2 regions of the Caballeronia sp. AZ1_KS37 genome follow, and region 2 is predicted to be linked to the other one. Evidence: riboswitches for the same ligand, from Rfam matches in the RefSeq annotation. Region 2 holds a riboswitch; the other holds the start of a gene.
What was found. Region 2 has a riboswitch for manganese ahead of mntP (manganese efflux pump MntP). Riboswitches for the same ligand answer to the same signal wherever they lie in the genome.

Region 1 (7,257 bases), on a different contig from region 2:
GCGCCTTCGCACGCAAGCCCGCGCCGGTCCAGGCGTCGTGGATCGGCTATCCGCAGACGACCGGCGTCAGCGCCATCGACTATTACTTCGCGAACCGCACGCCGCATTTCTCGCCGATCGACGACCAGTTCGTCGAAAAGATCGCGTACCTGCCGGCGGCGGCGCCGTTCCTGCCCGATGCGAATTCGCCGCCGGTCAATCTGCTGCCCGCGCTCCACAAGGGCTACGTCACGTTCGGCAGCTTCAACCGCGTGTCGAAGCTGCGCCGCGAGGTAATCGCGCTGTGGGCGCGCGTGCTGCACGCCGTGCCGGATTCGAAGATGCTGATGGGCGCGATGCCCGACGACAGCGCCGTCGCCGAACTGGGCAAGTGGTTCGCCGAAGAAGGCATCGCCGCGGACCGGCTTGCGCTGCTCAAGCGCTCGAACGTGTCGGTGTATCTGCAGCAGCATCATCAGGTCGATCTGTGTCTCGACACCTTCCCGTATGCGGGCGGCACGACGACGCTGCACGCGCTCTGGATGGGCGTGCCGACGCTGACGCTGCTCGGCGACACGATGCCCGGCCGCGCGGGCGGCACGTTGATGAGCCAGGTCGGACTCGAATCGTTCATCGCACGCGACGCGGATGAATTCGTCGCGAAGGGCGTCGCGTACGCAAGCGATCTGAATGCGCTCGCGGCCCTGCGCACCGGCATGCGCGAGCGCTGCTCGGAATCGGCGCGCTTCCGTCCGGACGTGATCGCCGCGAGCATGAGCCACGCGCTTCGTCACATGTGGCAGCGCTGGTGCGCCGGCCTGCCCGCCGAATCTTTCGATACCGAACTCCTCGCCGCCGCGCCCGCCGCAGCGAATTCAGCAGCCACCACGCAAGGTTGATCATGAGCGCCATTCCTCTCTTTCGCGAGCAGCCCGCCATCGACGAGCGTATCTTCGTCACGCAGCCGCATCTGCCGCCGCTCGACGAATTCGTTCCGTATCTCGAGAAGATCTGGGAAAACAAGACGCTGACCAACGGCGGCCCGTTTCATCAGCAGCTCGAACAGGCGCTGTGCGAATACCTCGGCGTGCAGCACCTCGCGCTGTTCTCGAACGGCACGATGGGTCTCGTCACCGCGCTGCAGGCGCTGCGCATCACGGGCGAAGTGATCACCACGCCGTATTCGTTCGTCGCGACCGCGCATTCGCTGCTGTGGAACGGCATCAAGCCGGTGTTCGTCGACGTGGACCCGGTCACGCTGAATCTGGATCCGCGTCAGATCGAAGCCGCCATCACGCCGCAGACCACCGCGATCATGCCGGTGCACTGCTACGGCCAGCCGTGCGACGTCGAAGCGATCCAGGCGATCGCCGACAACTACAACTTGAAGGTGATCTACGACGCCGCGCACGCGTTCGGCGTGCGCAACGAGGCGGGCAGCATCCTCACGCACGGCGACCTGTCGGTGCTGAGCTTCCACGCGACGAAAGTCTTCAACACGTTCGAGGGCGGCGCGATCGTCTGCCCGGACGCGAAGGTGAAGCAGCGCATCGACCATCTGAAGAACTTCGGCTTCGTCAACGAGACGACCGTGGTCGCGGCCGGCATCAACGGCAAGATGAGCGAAATCAATGCGGCATTCGGCCTGTTGCAGCTTCAGCACATCGATCGCGCGCTCGCGCGCCGTCAGGAGATCGACGCGCTGTATCGCACCCTGCTCGCCGACGTCGACGGCATCGTGCCACTGCCCGGTCTCGCGGGCGGCGCGACGAACCACTCGTATTTCCCGGTGCTCGTGCAAAGCGACTACAAGCTGACGCGCGACGAGCTGTATCAGCGTCTGCGCGATCACGAGATTTTCGGCCGCCGCTATTTTTATCCGCTGATTTCGGATTTCCCGATGTATCGCGGCCTGCCCTCCGCGCAGCCGAGCCGACTGCCGAACGCGCAGGAAGCATCGCGCAAGGTGCTGTGCCTGCCGATCTATCCGGCGCTCGCGGACCGCGACGTCGAGCGCGTCGTGGACGTGATCCGCGCGGCCAACGTCTAAGGCCCGGCAGCCCGGCGCACGCAGGATCGACCCATGCACGTGTTTCTTCTCTTCAGCGGCACCAACGATCGCGCCGTCGTCGCGCTGCTGCGCGCGATCGGCAAGCTCGGGCAACAGGCGGCGGTGATCGCGCGTTCGGCCGCCGATCAGGTTCTGTCGAGCGCGTATCGCGATCTCGTGGTCGCCGTGCGCGAAAACGACACGCTCTCGGTCCCGCTGCTCGCCGGTTATATCGCGCAGGCGAAGGCGAAGTTCGGCGCGCGCCGCGTGACGCTCGTGCCGATCTCCGAATTCTTCAACACCTTCCTGCTGGATCACAAGGAAGCGCTGGAATCCATCGACGGCGTGCATGTGCCGCTCGTCGATCCGTCGCTGTACGCGAAGCTCACGAACAAGGCGAGCGCCACCGAGTTCTTCGCGCGCGAAGGCATCGCGCCGCCGCCCGAATACGCGGGCATCGACGATGCCGTGGTGCCTTTCGTCGCCAAGCCGAAATGCAACGTCGACGGCAAGCGCGTGCTTTATCCGGTGCTCGTGAAAAGCGACGCGGACCTCGCCGCTTTCAAGGCGAGCGAAGATCCGTCGCACTATTTCTTTCAGCACTTCGTGACGGGACGCAGCTTTTATCTGCTCGCCTATTTCGCGCGCACGGGCGAAGTCTTCTGCTCGTCGCAGGAAAACCTCGCGCAGCAGCCCGGCGGCAAGTCGATCGTGCTCGCGCGCACCGCCGATTTTCATGCGAGCGATATCGGCGTGAAGCTGCGGCAGGCGCTTTCGCAATGCGGCTATTTCGGCTTCGCGATGATCGAATGCATCGTCGGGGACGACGGCGCGTACTTCATCGAAATGAATCCCCGTCCGTGGGGACCGCTCGACCTGTGCCTGAACCACGACTGCGGCATCGTCGAAGCTTTCGTGGGCGACTGGGCGACGGAAGATGCAACCGCTTATCAAGGCCGGCGCCTTTCGCGCGCACGCCACGCCACGTATCTGTGGACGGGCGGCATCGTGAACACATGGCGCCGGCGCCGGACGACCGTGCATCGCTATGGCAGCGAAGCGCGTCTCGCGGGCGCTGCGTTGCGCGCCCTGGCCGGCGACGTCTATCTCGCAAGCGACAGCTGGCGAATCTTTTACAAGGAACTATGGAAATGACCTCTGGCGCCACCGCAGTCAAGGAGCGGCTCGCTCAACTCTACGGAGAAGTCTCCAAGCACTCGGGGTATCAGACGATCCCCGACTTCGTCGCGAGTACGCTCGGTTATCAGGAGACCATTCAGAGCCAATGGCGCGGCGACCGCAACCGCCTCGACTGGATTCTCGCGCATCGCGCGCCGCAAGCCGGCGAGCGCTGGGCCGACTTCGGCGCGAATACGGGCTTCTTCACGTACACGATCGCGCATGCGCATCCCGATGCGCGCGTGACGGCGATCGAAGCGAACGCCGAACACGCGAAGTTCCTGCGCGAACTCGGCGATGCCTTCTCGATCGGCAATGTCGACGTGCATCACGAAGCGCTGCCCTTCGATGGCCTCGACAAGCTGTCGGACATCGACGTGCTTTTGCATCTGAATGTGCTGCATCACGCGGGCGCGGATTTCGACCGCGAATATGTGACCGGCGCGCACGATTTTCCGGCGTATGCGGTCGCTTATCTGAAGAAGCTGCGTCAGGCGTCGCGCTCGCTCGTGTTCCAGCTCGGCTGCAATCTGTGGGGCGACAAGACGCATCCGCTGCAGCCGGGCGCGACCGATGCGGAGCGTCTCGCGTATGTGTCGAAGCTGCTGACGGACGCCGGCTGGCGCATTCGCGATCTCGCGTACGCGAAGAAGACGACCGACGCGCCGATCGCCTATGCCGATCTCGGCAAGGACGTCATCGAAGCGCTGAACGGCCAGCACGGACAAGCCGAACTGCGCCTCTTCGCCGACGCGCTCGCGCCGTATGCGCTGGAACAGCACATCGGCGAGTTTTATCGGCGCGCGATTTACATCGTCGATTAATTGACGGACGGCACTAAAGTTATCGGCGCACGTGCCGATAACCCCTATAAGAACAACAAGAACGACGTGCCGGTTTTCTCGGCGCGCTGCTTCGCTCTTCGATGCCCGCCTCGCGCGGGCATTCTTCTTTGTGCCGCAGCTTTGTCAGCGCCCGAGCGTCAACGCGAGATAGGCCGCGTACAGCACGCCGTTGCCGAGCAGCGCCCACAGCACGACGCCGTTCTCCTTCGCATTGAAGCGCAGCCACGCCGCCGCCGCGAGCGTGATGAGCACGCCCGTCAGCACTTCGATACGCGGCTCCCACGGCGTCAGCATGATGCCGATGGCCGGCAGCAACGTCCCTTGAAACACCATCGCGCCGGTGATGTTGCCGAACGCGAGCGTGTCCTTTCCTCGGCGCGCCCACAGAATGCTGTTCACTTTCTCGGGCAGTTCCGTCGCGATCGGAATGATGATGAGCGACAGCAGCAGCGCCGAAATTCCCAGCGCATGCGACACGCCCTCGACGCCGTGAATGAAGCCCTTCGCGCCGCCGACGAGCAGCACGATGCCGAAGAAAAACTGCAGCATGATCGTGCCGAGCGACGTTTTCAAACCGAGACGCGAAGCGAACAAGGCCTCGGGCGCTTCCGTTCCGTGTCCGCCCTCGACGAGCTTCGCCGAAGCCTTGAACGTCGAAATCACATAAACGATATAGAGCGCGACGAGCCCGACCGCGAACAACGCGCGCACTTGCCACGCGTGATGCGGCACGAACATCGCGGCGCACGCGATGAGAAACGCGACCAGAAAGAAGTTCAGATCGCGCACGAAGCCGCTGCGCTCCGGCACGATGCGCCCGCTCATGCCGCGCGACTTGAGGATCGCGAACGTCATCAGACACGTCGAAAGCGTCGCGAGCATAAGCGGCGCGCCGAGAATCGCGCCGACGCCGATCTCTTCGTTGACCGCACGGCTCGTCGTGCCGCCGAGCAGCGCGATGATCGGCACCGTCGTCTCGGGCAATGCCGTGCCGACCGCCGCGAACAGCGATCCGGTCACGCCTTCGGAAATGCCGAGCCGTTCGCCGAGATGTTCGAGCGCATTCGTGAATAGCTCCGCCGCGACCAGGATGATCGCGAGCATCAGCGCGAGTTCGAGAAAGAGCATCGTCATGCGGCACCTCGCATCGAAACATGCGACGGGTGCGCGAGCGTGCGCGGGAAACGGGGATGTTGTAGTTGTGGGGACACGATGATTCCACGGCCGGACGTCGAGCGAACCACGATGCGCCACGCGCCGTCCGGCCAGGAACGACATAGCGCATCGATGGTCTCGCCAAACCGTTCCGGTCGAACGCGCCACGGCAGCAGGGCCGAGGATGTTGACGCGTTCTCCTTCGCTCGCGAAGGAAGGCTACTCCCCAAAGAAGGCGCAAGTTTAGCCCGATGCGCCCCGTTTCGGCAACCCGCGGAATAAGCGTATGCCGATCGGATCGTTGTCGTCGACGGATGCATCCGCTAATCTGGCCGCGCCGGGCGCGTCGCTTGCTGCGCGTGCTCAAGCTCATCCACGAACAAAAATGAAGATCACGGGAGATCTCATGCGTCTGAAACTCTTCGCCGCGGCCGCCGCGATGGCCATGTTCGCCGCGCCGATGCTCGCGATGTCCAAGCCGCTCACCGTCTGCACCGAATCGAGCCCGGACGGCTTCGATGTCGTGCAATTCAATTCGCTCGTAACGACCAACGCATCGGCGGATGTCATCTTCAATACGCTCGTCTCCTACGACGAAGCCGCGAAGAAGGTCGTGCCCTCGCTCGCGGAAAAGTGGGACGTGACGAGCGACGGGCTCACGTACACATTCCATCTGCGTCCGAACGTTCAGTTTCAGACGACCGATTACTTCAAGCCGACGCGTCCGCTCAGTGCCGACGACGTCGTGTTCACGTTCTCGCGCATGCTCTCGGACGACAATCCGTGGCACAAGATCGCGGGCGCGAGCGGCTTTCCGCACGCGCAGTCGATGGGCCTCGTGAAGCTCATCAAGGCCGTATCGAAAGTCGATGACCATACCGTGAAGTTCGAGCTCAACGAGCCGAACGCGACCTTCGTGCCGATCCTCACGATGGGCTTCGCATCGATCTATTCGGCCGAATATGCGGACAAGCTGCTGAAGGCGAACCAGCAGGTCGATCTGAACAGCAAGCCGATCGGCACCGGCCCGTTCGTGCTGAAGAGCTACACGAAAGATTCGGTCATCCGCTACGACGTGAATCCGTCGTACTGGGGCGCGAAACCGAAGATCGACCGGCTGATCTACGCGATCACGCCCGACGCCGCCGTGCGCGCGCAGAAGATCAAGGCGGGCGAATGCCAGATCGCGCTGTCGCCGAAGCCGCAGGACGTCATCGACGCGAAGAAGGACAAGTCGCTGAAGGTGAGCGAAGCGCCCGCATTCATGACGGCGTTCGTCGCGCTCAACACGCAGAAGAAGCCGCTCGACAATCCGAAGGTGCGTCAGGCGATCAACATGGCCTTCGATCGCACGACCTACATGAAGACCGTGTTCGACAACACGGCGACGCAAGCGGTGAACCCGTATCCGCCGAATACGTGGAGTTACGACAAGAGCATCGAGGCGTACAAATATTCATCCGCCGATGCGAAGAAGCTGCTCGCCGATGCGGGCTTTCCGAACGGTTTCGACACGACGATCTGGGTACGCCCGAACGGCAGCGTGCTCAATCCGAATCCGAAGGCGGGCGCGGAATTGCTGCAAGCCGATCTCGCGAAAATCGGCGTGAAGGCGCAGGTGAAAGTGATCGAATGGGGCGAACTCATCAAGCAGGCGAAGCAGGGTCAGCACGACATGCTGTTCATGGGCTGGGCCGGCGACAACGGCGACCCGGACAACTACATGTCGCCGCTTTTCAGTTGCAACGCGGTGAAGTCGGGCATCAACTTCGCGCGCTATTGCGATCCGCAACTGGACAAGCTCATCGCCGATGGCAAGTCGACCGCCGATGTCGCCAAACGCACGAAGGCGTATGTCGACGGGCAGAAGATCATCCACGATCAGGCGCTGTGGATTCCGCTCGTCTATCCGACGGCGGCGGCGCTCACGCGCGCGAACGTCAGCGGCTATAACGTGAGTCCGTTCGGGCGCGTGAATTTCGGCGCTGTTTCCGTGCAGTAAGCGAAGTCAGGCCGGCGTGAAGCGGATCACGCCGTCAGCGCCGGTCT
Region 2 (7,257 bases):
CGCGCAGCCCGTCGGCGAGGCGCCGTAGAGGATGGTGCCCGGCCGCACCCAGTCGCGATGCGCGCGCGGATGCCACAGCACCGCCGCCGAATTCGACAGCGAGCGCGTGCCGGGAAGATCGCGCGTGGCCGCTTCGAATTCGTCTATCTGCCAGTCGATCGCGCCTTCGTCGGCGTTCGCGAAGTGACTCATCAGGCCGATCGAGCCGATCGCCGCGATATCCGACGCCCTTTTCCAAGCCTCGACGAATTCTCCCGGCCGATAGCCGAGCCGGTTCATGCCCGAGTTCATCTTCAACTGTATGTCGATGCGCTCGTTCGGCCGCGCCGCCTTCAGCAACGCAAGCTGCTCGTCGCAATGCACCGTGACCGTGAGCCGGTGACGATCCGCCGTTTCGACATCGGCGGGCTCGAAAACGCCTTCGAGCAAAAGAATCGGCTTTTTCCAGCCGAGCTCGCGCACGCGCACGGCTTCATCGAGATCGAGCAGCGCGATGCCGTCGGCTTCAGCGAGCGCCGGATAAATGCGCTCGATGCCGTGACCATAAGCATTCGCCTTGATGACGGACCACACGCGCGACGACGGCGCCGTGCGTTTGACAAGTTGAAGATTCTGTCGGATGGCGTCGAGATGGATGCGCGCGGAAATCGGACGTGGCATGACGTGCTGGATTTGTGGTTGAAGGCAGTGGAATGATGAATCGTATCGGCCTAATGGCAGTCGTTGTTATTTTATTTGCGCCGATTTTTGGTGGAAACGCCTGCCGCCATCGATGGCTTTCGCGGTGCGCTTCGCGGTATCTTGTCGCTCATGTCGCGCCGCCAAGGAGCCGCCATGAACGACGCCCGTCGCCTCGCCTGCCTGCGCATCGTGCTCGCCGTCGTCGGGCTGATCGCGCTCTTCGCCTTCTATCCGCTCATGCTGCTCTGGCCTTCTGGATGGGCGTGGGATGCCGGCCACGAAGGCCATTCGGAATACGCGATGATGATCGTCGGCATCTACGCGACGCTCGGCGTTTTCCTGCTGATCGCATCGCGCGAGCCGATGAGGCATCTGAGCCTCATCTGGTTCACGGTGTGGTCGAGCGTCGTGCACGGCGCGATCATGGCCGTGCAGTCGTTCGGCGGCGCGGGGCGCCACCTCGGTCATCTGGCGGGCGACGTGCCCGCGCTTTTCATCGTCGCCGCCGTGCTCGCGATTCTCACGCCGCGCGGCGGCAAGGCGCGCATCCTCAGCCGAGATGGCCGAGATGCTCGGCCAGAATGACGCTGCCGACGCCGATCAGAACCAGCCCGCCGACGATTTCCGCCCGCTTGCCGATCGTCGCGCCGACGAGCCGGCCGACCATCACGCCGACCGTCACCATCAGCATCGTCGCGAAACCGATGGTCGCGGCCGTCGAGAAGATATCGACATCGATGAACGCGAGGCCCGCGCCGACCGCCATCGCGTCGATGCTGGTCGCGAAACCGGTGAGCGCCAACACCCAGAACGAATGCGAATTGGGCTTTTCCGCTTCGTGGCTCACGCTGCTGAAACCTTCGCGGATCATGCGCGCGCCGAGCAGGAAGAGCAGGCCGAACGCGATCCAGTGATCCCACGCGGTGACATACTGCGCGGCCGCCCTGCCGAGCGCCCAGCCGACGAGCGGCGTCAGGGCTTCGATCACGCCAAAGATCACGCCGGTCTTCAACGCTTCCGCGATGCGCGGCTTGTGCAGGGTCGCGCCCTTGCCGACGGCTGCGGCGAACGCGTCGGTGGACATGGCGAAGGCTAGAAAAATTGTGGAGGCGAGATTCATCGAGTAGCGCTCTGGTCGGGCAAGATGGAACGACAGAACGCGCGCCCGACCGGTCGCGAATTCTGTCGATGGTCTTGCCAACCTTTGATGGCTGCTCATGCCACGGCCTGAACGACCGAGCGTGTTGACATGAGCGCTTTCCCTGTGCAGGAAAGCCGGCTACTCCCCAGCGAAGAACCGAGAGCTTAACATGACTTCGCGACCGTTCCACGGCGTTTCGGCTAGTTGCGGCGCGCTCGCGGCGTCACGCCCGGCGCCGCGTTCGCGCGCCGATCCTATTTCGACAACAGCCCGAACACGGCGACGCCGTTCTTCGTGCCGACATACACCTTGCCGTTCGCGATCATCGGCGTGATGAACTTGTTGCCCGCACCGAACTGGTCGCGCGTGCCGGCGTCGTTGCTGCTGTAGAGCTGGCGCGCGAGATTGGCCGCGTCGTAGGCGCGCAGCGCGCCTGTCGCGCCGTTCTCCGCCGCCCACAGAATGCCGTTCGCCGTGCCGTTCGCGGAAATGCTCGGCGTCGCGCCGGGGAAGCCGAACGCATTCGACGTCTGACTCGTCGACGTCGCCGAAAGCAACGCGTTGCTGACCGCGAACGCCCGAATGCTGTCGCCGACCGCGCCGAAATAGACCGTGTTGTTGAAATACGCGGGCGCGCCGAACATCGCCCCACGAATCTGGCCGACGAGTTCCTGATAGATGTGGTCCGCGTTCGAATCGAACTTGCCCATCGAGAAGCGGTTCACGACGTAGATCGTCGAGTTCTTGCCCGCGCCGATCGCCAGATGCCGGACCGTGCCGCCCGCATCGGTGAAGTCCGGCAGCACCATCGCGCCGCCGGAACCGAGATCTTCGTCCTCGTTCGACTCCTGCACCGTGTTCGACGGCTCGAAATAGTCCTGCACCCTGAGCGGCGACGTTTCCAGCCGCAAAAAACCGTTGCCGAAGTTGCCGTTGATCGGCATCTCCTGCGCGTTTTGGGTCGGATCGAAGGTGCCGTTGGCGTCGAGGAAAAAGATCGCCTGGCCGTCCGATGCAAGGCCCGCGCCGCTCATCCAGATCGAGCCCATCTGGCCGTTCGGCGTGAGGTTCAGCACGCTCGCCTGTTGCAGGGTCGCGGCGTCGTAGCCCATGACCCAGCCGGTGTACGGCATGAAGTCGCAATGCGAAGTCCACGCCGTGTAGACGACGCCGTTCAGCAGCAGCAACGCCGCGCGCTCGGCGTACTGGCCGGGATCGAACGTCAGCGTGCCGTTCTGGCTGCCCGCGCCGTTGCCCGGATACGTCGCCCGGATTTCGGTGGGGCCGTTGAAGAGCTCGGCGCCCGTCGCGACATCGAGCGCGTGAATGCGCTGGTGATACGCGCCCGACGCATCCTTCGACATGCCGACGACATACATCGCGCCGTTCGGGCCGCGCGTCCGGTCGATGACCGGCGTCGCCGTGACACCGATGGTCGGCGTGATCTGATGACAGTTGTGGTCGTCGCTCGGCGACTCGCCGCTGCCGAGCGTCGAGACTTTCCACAGCACCGCGCCGCTGTCGGCGTCGAAAGCGTAGACGCTGGCGTTTTCTGTCGCGACGTAGAGCACGTTGCGCGTACCGCCCGCGATCGGTACGCCCGCCAGAAAGAGCGGCTGCGCGTCGACGGCGCCATCGACGGAAAAGAGCGCGAGCTTGCCGAAAGTACGCTGATTGACGTTCGCCGGCGTGAGGACGGTTTCCGCGAGTTGCTGTCCGGTGCGCGCGATGTCGTTGTGCCAGGTGACGACATCTTTCGACACCGCAGCCAGAGGCGCCGATGCCCCCGCCGGGCTCGATGCCCCCGACGGGCTCGATGCCGCCGGCGGCGCGCCGCCGCTCGCCGCAGACGAAGTGGCGCTATCGCCGGAACCGCCACTGCACGCGACGACGATCGCCGCGATGAGCACAACGGCGCCGATCGCCGCGATACGAGCCGGAAAGTGCGTCTTCATGTGGATGCTCCTTCAGAGCGTTTCGCCTTTGCGTACGGTCAATTCCCCGAAAGATATTTGTTGCAATGCGTCATAATGTGCTAACCTAGGGTTATTACCTAGTTAGTTACCCCAGTACGGAGTTCATCATGGGAATCATCGCTGCCACGCCGATCGCCCTCGTTTCCTTCATCGTCGCCGCCGTCCGCAATGCGCTGAGCGCGCGCGCGAAGGTCAGCGCGCTCATGGCCGAGGCTTATCGCCGGACGTAACGTGCAGGCGCGGGAGAAAATTCCCGCGCTTTTTTTCGCATTCACTGCAACGTATAGGCAATTACATAATCGCCCGCCTTCGTGCCGAGCGAGCCATGACCGCCCGCCGTCACGAGCACATATTGCTTGCCGCTTGCATCGGCGTAGCTCATCGGCGTGGCCTGACCGCCCGCCGGCAGACGCGCCTCCCACAGCTTCTTGCCGTCGCGCACGTCGTAGGCGCGCACGTATTGATCGAGCGTGCCCGTCAGGAACGCCACGCCGCCCGCCGTCACGATCGTCCCGCCGAGGCTCGGCACGCCGAGCGGCATCGGAATCGGCAGCGGCGCGCTGTCGACGATGGTGCCGTTCTTGTGCATCCACGCAATCTTCTGCGTGCGCAGATCGACGCCCGCGATGTAGCCCCACGGCGGCGCCTGGCACGGAATCCCGAGCGGTGAAAGAAACGCGCTGATCTCAAAGCCGAACGGCGTACCGCGCGCGAGCTTGATGCCGCTCGTTTCGCTGCCTTTCTTCTCGCCGTTGTCCTCGGGAATCTTGTCACGCGGAATCAGCTTCGACGTGAACGCCATGTAGTCCGGATTCGCGATCAGAATCTGCCGCACCGGATCGACGGAAATCCCGCCCCAGTCGAATACGCCGAAGTTACCCGGAAACACGAGCGATCCCTGCTCCGACGGCGGCGTGTACGGCCCGTCGTAGCGCAGGCTCCTGAACTTGATGCGGCACCAAAGCTGATCGAACGGCGTCGTGCCCCACATGTCCGCCTCCGTCACGCGCGGCGGGTTGAAGTTGAGCGCGGAAACGGCCTGCGTCGGCGCGGTGTGATCGCCTTTCGCCGCGCCGCCCGGCACGGCGACTTCGCTGATCGGCACGATCGGCTGGCCGGTTTCGCGATTCAGCACGTAGATGCTGCCCTGCTTCGTCGATGCGATCAGCGCCGGCTGCGTGCCCTGCGCCGTCTGCAGATCGACGAGCGTCGGCTGCCCGCCCACATCCATATCCCACAGATCGTGATGCGTGAACTGATAGTTCCAGCGCAGCTTGCCCGTCGCGGCATCGAGCGCGACGACGCCCGCGCCGAACTTCTCGGCCTGTGGCGTGCGCTCGCCGCCCCACTGATCGGGCGTCTGGTTGCCCATCGGCAGAAAAATCATGCCGCGCTTTTCGTCGACGCTGAACATCGACCACATGTTCGGCGAATTGCGCACATAAGTGCCGCCCGCCGCGATCGGTTCGGTGGCGTCCGGATTGCCTGGATCCCAGTTCCAGACGAGATGGCCGTCATTGACGTCGAACGCGCGGATCACGCCCGACGGCTCGTTGTTCGATTCGTTGTCGGTCACATGACCGCCGACGATCACGAGATTGCGGAACACCGCCGGCGGCGAGGTCGAGTAATAGCCGCCCGGCGTGAACGGCCCGATATTCGCGCGCAAATCGATTGCACCGTTCTTTCCGAAGCTCGCGCACGGCTTGCCGGTGTCCGCGTCGAGCGCGATCAGGCGGGCGTCGGCGGTCGGAAGGAACAGGCGATGCGGACATTCGGCCTGCGCCGTGGTTTGCGCGGGCGTCTGCACGGGCGCGGAGGCTTCCGTGGGGGCGGATGCGTCGGCAGGCGCGGAGGCCGCATCGGCTTCGGCGGGCGCGCTGGCTTCGGGCGCGGCGGCAGCGGGCATCGGATGCATCGACGCATCGTAATAAGCGACGCCCCGGCAAGTCATGTGCTCCCAATGCTTGAACCCGATCGGACTCTGAATCCGCGGATCGAAACGCCACTTTTCCTTGCCGCTCGCGGCATCGAGCGCGATCGCCTTGCTATGCGGCGTGCACAGGAAAATCGTGTCGCCGACCTTGAGCGGCGTGTTCTCGTCGGTGGTTTCGGTCGGATCGTCGGGGCCGGGCATGTCGCCGGTGCGATACGTCCACGCCACCTTTAGCCGATGCGCGTTATCCGGCGTGATCCGGGCGAGCGGCGCGTAACGCTGCGCGAGCGGCGAGCCGCCATAGTCGACCCAGTCGCCCGCCGCGCGGCCGGTCGCGGCGTTGGCATCGGGCTGATTGGCGTCGGCGGCGACGTTCACGTCGATGCGCCCCGGCCGGTCGTGCGGATGATTGAACCAGGTGCCGACGCCGAGCAGCAGCGTGAGGATGATCGCGGCGGCGAGCGGCGTGCGCGCGGCGCGCGATGTCGAAGGCGGCCCGAACAACGCGCCGCGATGCACGAACGGAATCAGCAGCCAGATCGCGAGCAGCAGCCAGATCCACAGGCGCGGCATCAGTTGCCAGAAATCGAAACGCACTTCGACGACGGCCCAGATCGTCGAGGCGAACAGGAACAGCGCGAAAAGCAGCAATGCGGAGCGCCGCCGGATCAACAACAAGAGCCCGGTCAGCACGATGGCCGCACCCGCGATCACGTAGTACCACGATCCTTTGAGCGCAACGAGATACGCTCCGCCCGCCGCCAGCAACACGCCGATGACGATAAACACAATGGCCGTAAAGAACGTGAGCGGACTGAGTCTGCCGTTGCCAGCCATGCTGAATCCTCCGTGACGATGAAAGGCGGAACACGGCCGTCGCGCGGTCGTGGTTCGGACGCTGTCGCGTGGAGGAACGGAGCAATCGCTGTGCCGTTCGGCGGGGAACGGGCGCGTGCGAGGCGTGCTTACGGATGACTTGCCGAATGAAGCTTAGATCACAGCGCCCGCGGCCAGAGCCCGCCGTGCGCGCTCGCGGGCATGACGCCTGCGACGAACGCGGCCTTCAGATCGGCGCGTTCGGAGAAACGCGGCGCATCGAACCACGCGAGGAAATCGTCGCGCCAGACGCCCCAGGCGTTTTCGTCGAAATCGAAGTCTTCGTCGAGGCGGCCGTTGTCGCGCAAATAGGCGCCGACCACTTGCGTGCCGTTCCAGTACGCGACGGCGACATCGCTGAGATCGGCCGTCACGCCGCGCGGCAGATCGCGCAGCATCATCGCGACGTGCGCCTTGAACGATTTGAATTCGGTCGGTCTCATCGCCTGCTCCGCTTCAAAAAAGTGCGTGAAAAAACTGCGTGCGCGTGCCCGTTCATTTGAACACGCCCTTGTTCAAGTCTTTTTCGAACGCGGCAGTCCATTGCGTGCCGTGTCCGATGCGATATTCGCGTTCCTTCAACGTGGAACGTCGCGTAATGGTGACGACGCCCTGCAACGGATAAACATCGTCCACGACATCGGACG

Region 1: linked by a shared signal. The riboswitch ahead of NCS00_RS01105 (sodium:calcium antiporter) and the one ahead of mntP (manganese efflux pump MntP) in region 2 are both predicted to bind manganese.

The regions. Positions count from the first base shown of each region.
Region 1 covers NZ_JALQDP010000001.1:233,035-240,291, reverse strand. Annotated here, with positions in the region: gene NCS00_RS01125 (tetratricopeptide repeat protein) at 1-878, shown strand, start outside; gene vioA (dTDP-4-amino-4,6-dideoxy-D-glucose aminotransferase VioA) at 881-2,029, shown strand; gene NCS00_RS01115 (ATP-grasp domain-containing protein) at 2,063-3,184, shown strand; gene NCS00_RS01110 (class I SAM-dependent methyltransferase) at 3,181-4,032, shown strand; gene NCS00_RS01105 (sodium:calcium antiporter) at 4,177-5,187, opposite strand; yybP-ykoY riboswitch at 5,276-5,451, opposite strand; gene NCS00_RS01100 (ABC transporter substrate-binding protein) at 5,615-7,210, shown strand; gene NCS00_RS01095 (MBL fold metallo-hydrolase) at 7,217-7,257, opposite strand, start outside.
Region 2 covers NZ_JALQDP010000035.1:91,065-98,321, forward strand. Annotated here, with positions in the region: gene alr (alanine racemase) at 1-660, opposite strand, end outside; gene NCS00_RS23545 (DUF6632 domain-containing protein) at 835-1,266, shown strand; gene mntP (manganese efflux pump MntP) at 1,232-1,801, opposite strand; yybP-ykoY riboswitch at 1,810-1,976, opposite strand; gene NCS00_RS23555 (outer membrane protein assembly factor BamB family protein) at 2,077-3,777, opposite strand; gene NCS00_RS33385 (hypothetical protein) at 3,906-4,028, shown strand; gene NCS00_RS23560 (glucose/quinate/shikimate family membrane-bound PQQ-dependent dehydrogenase) at 4,070-6,571, opposite strand; gene NCS00_RS23565 (hypothetical protein) at 6,730-7,053, opposite strand; gene NCS00_RS23570 (hypothetical protein) at 7,106-7,257, opposite strand, start outside.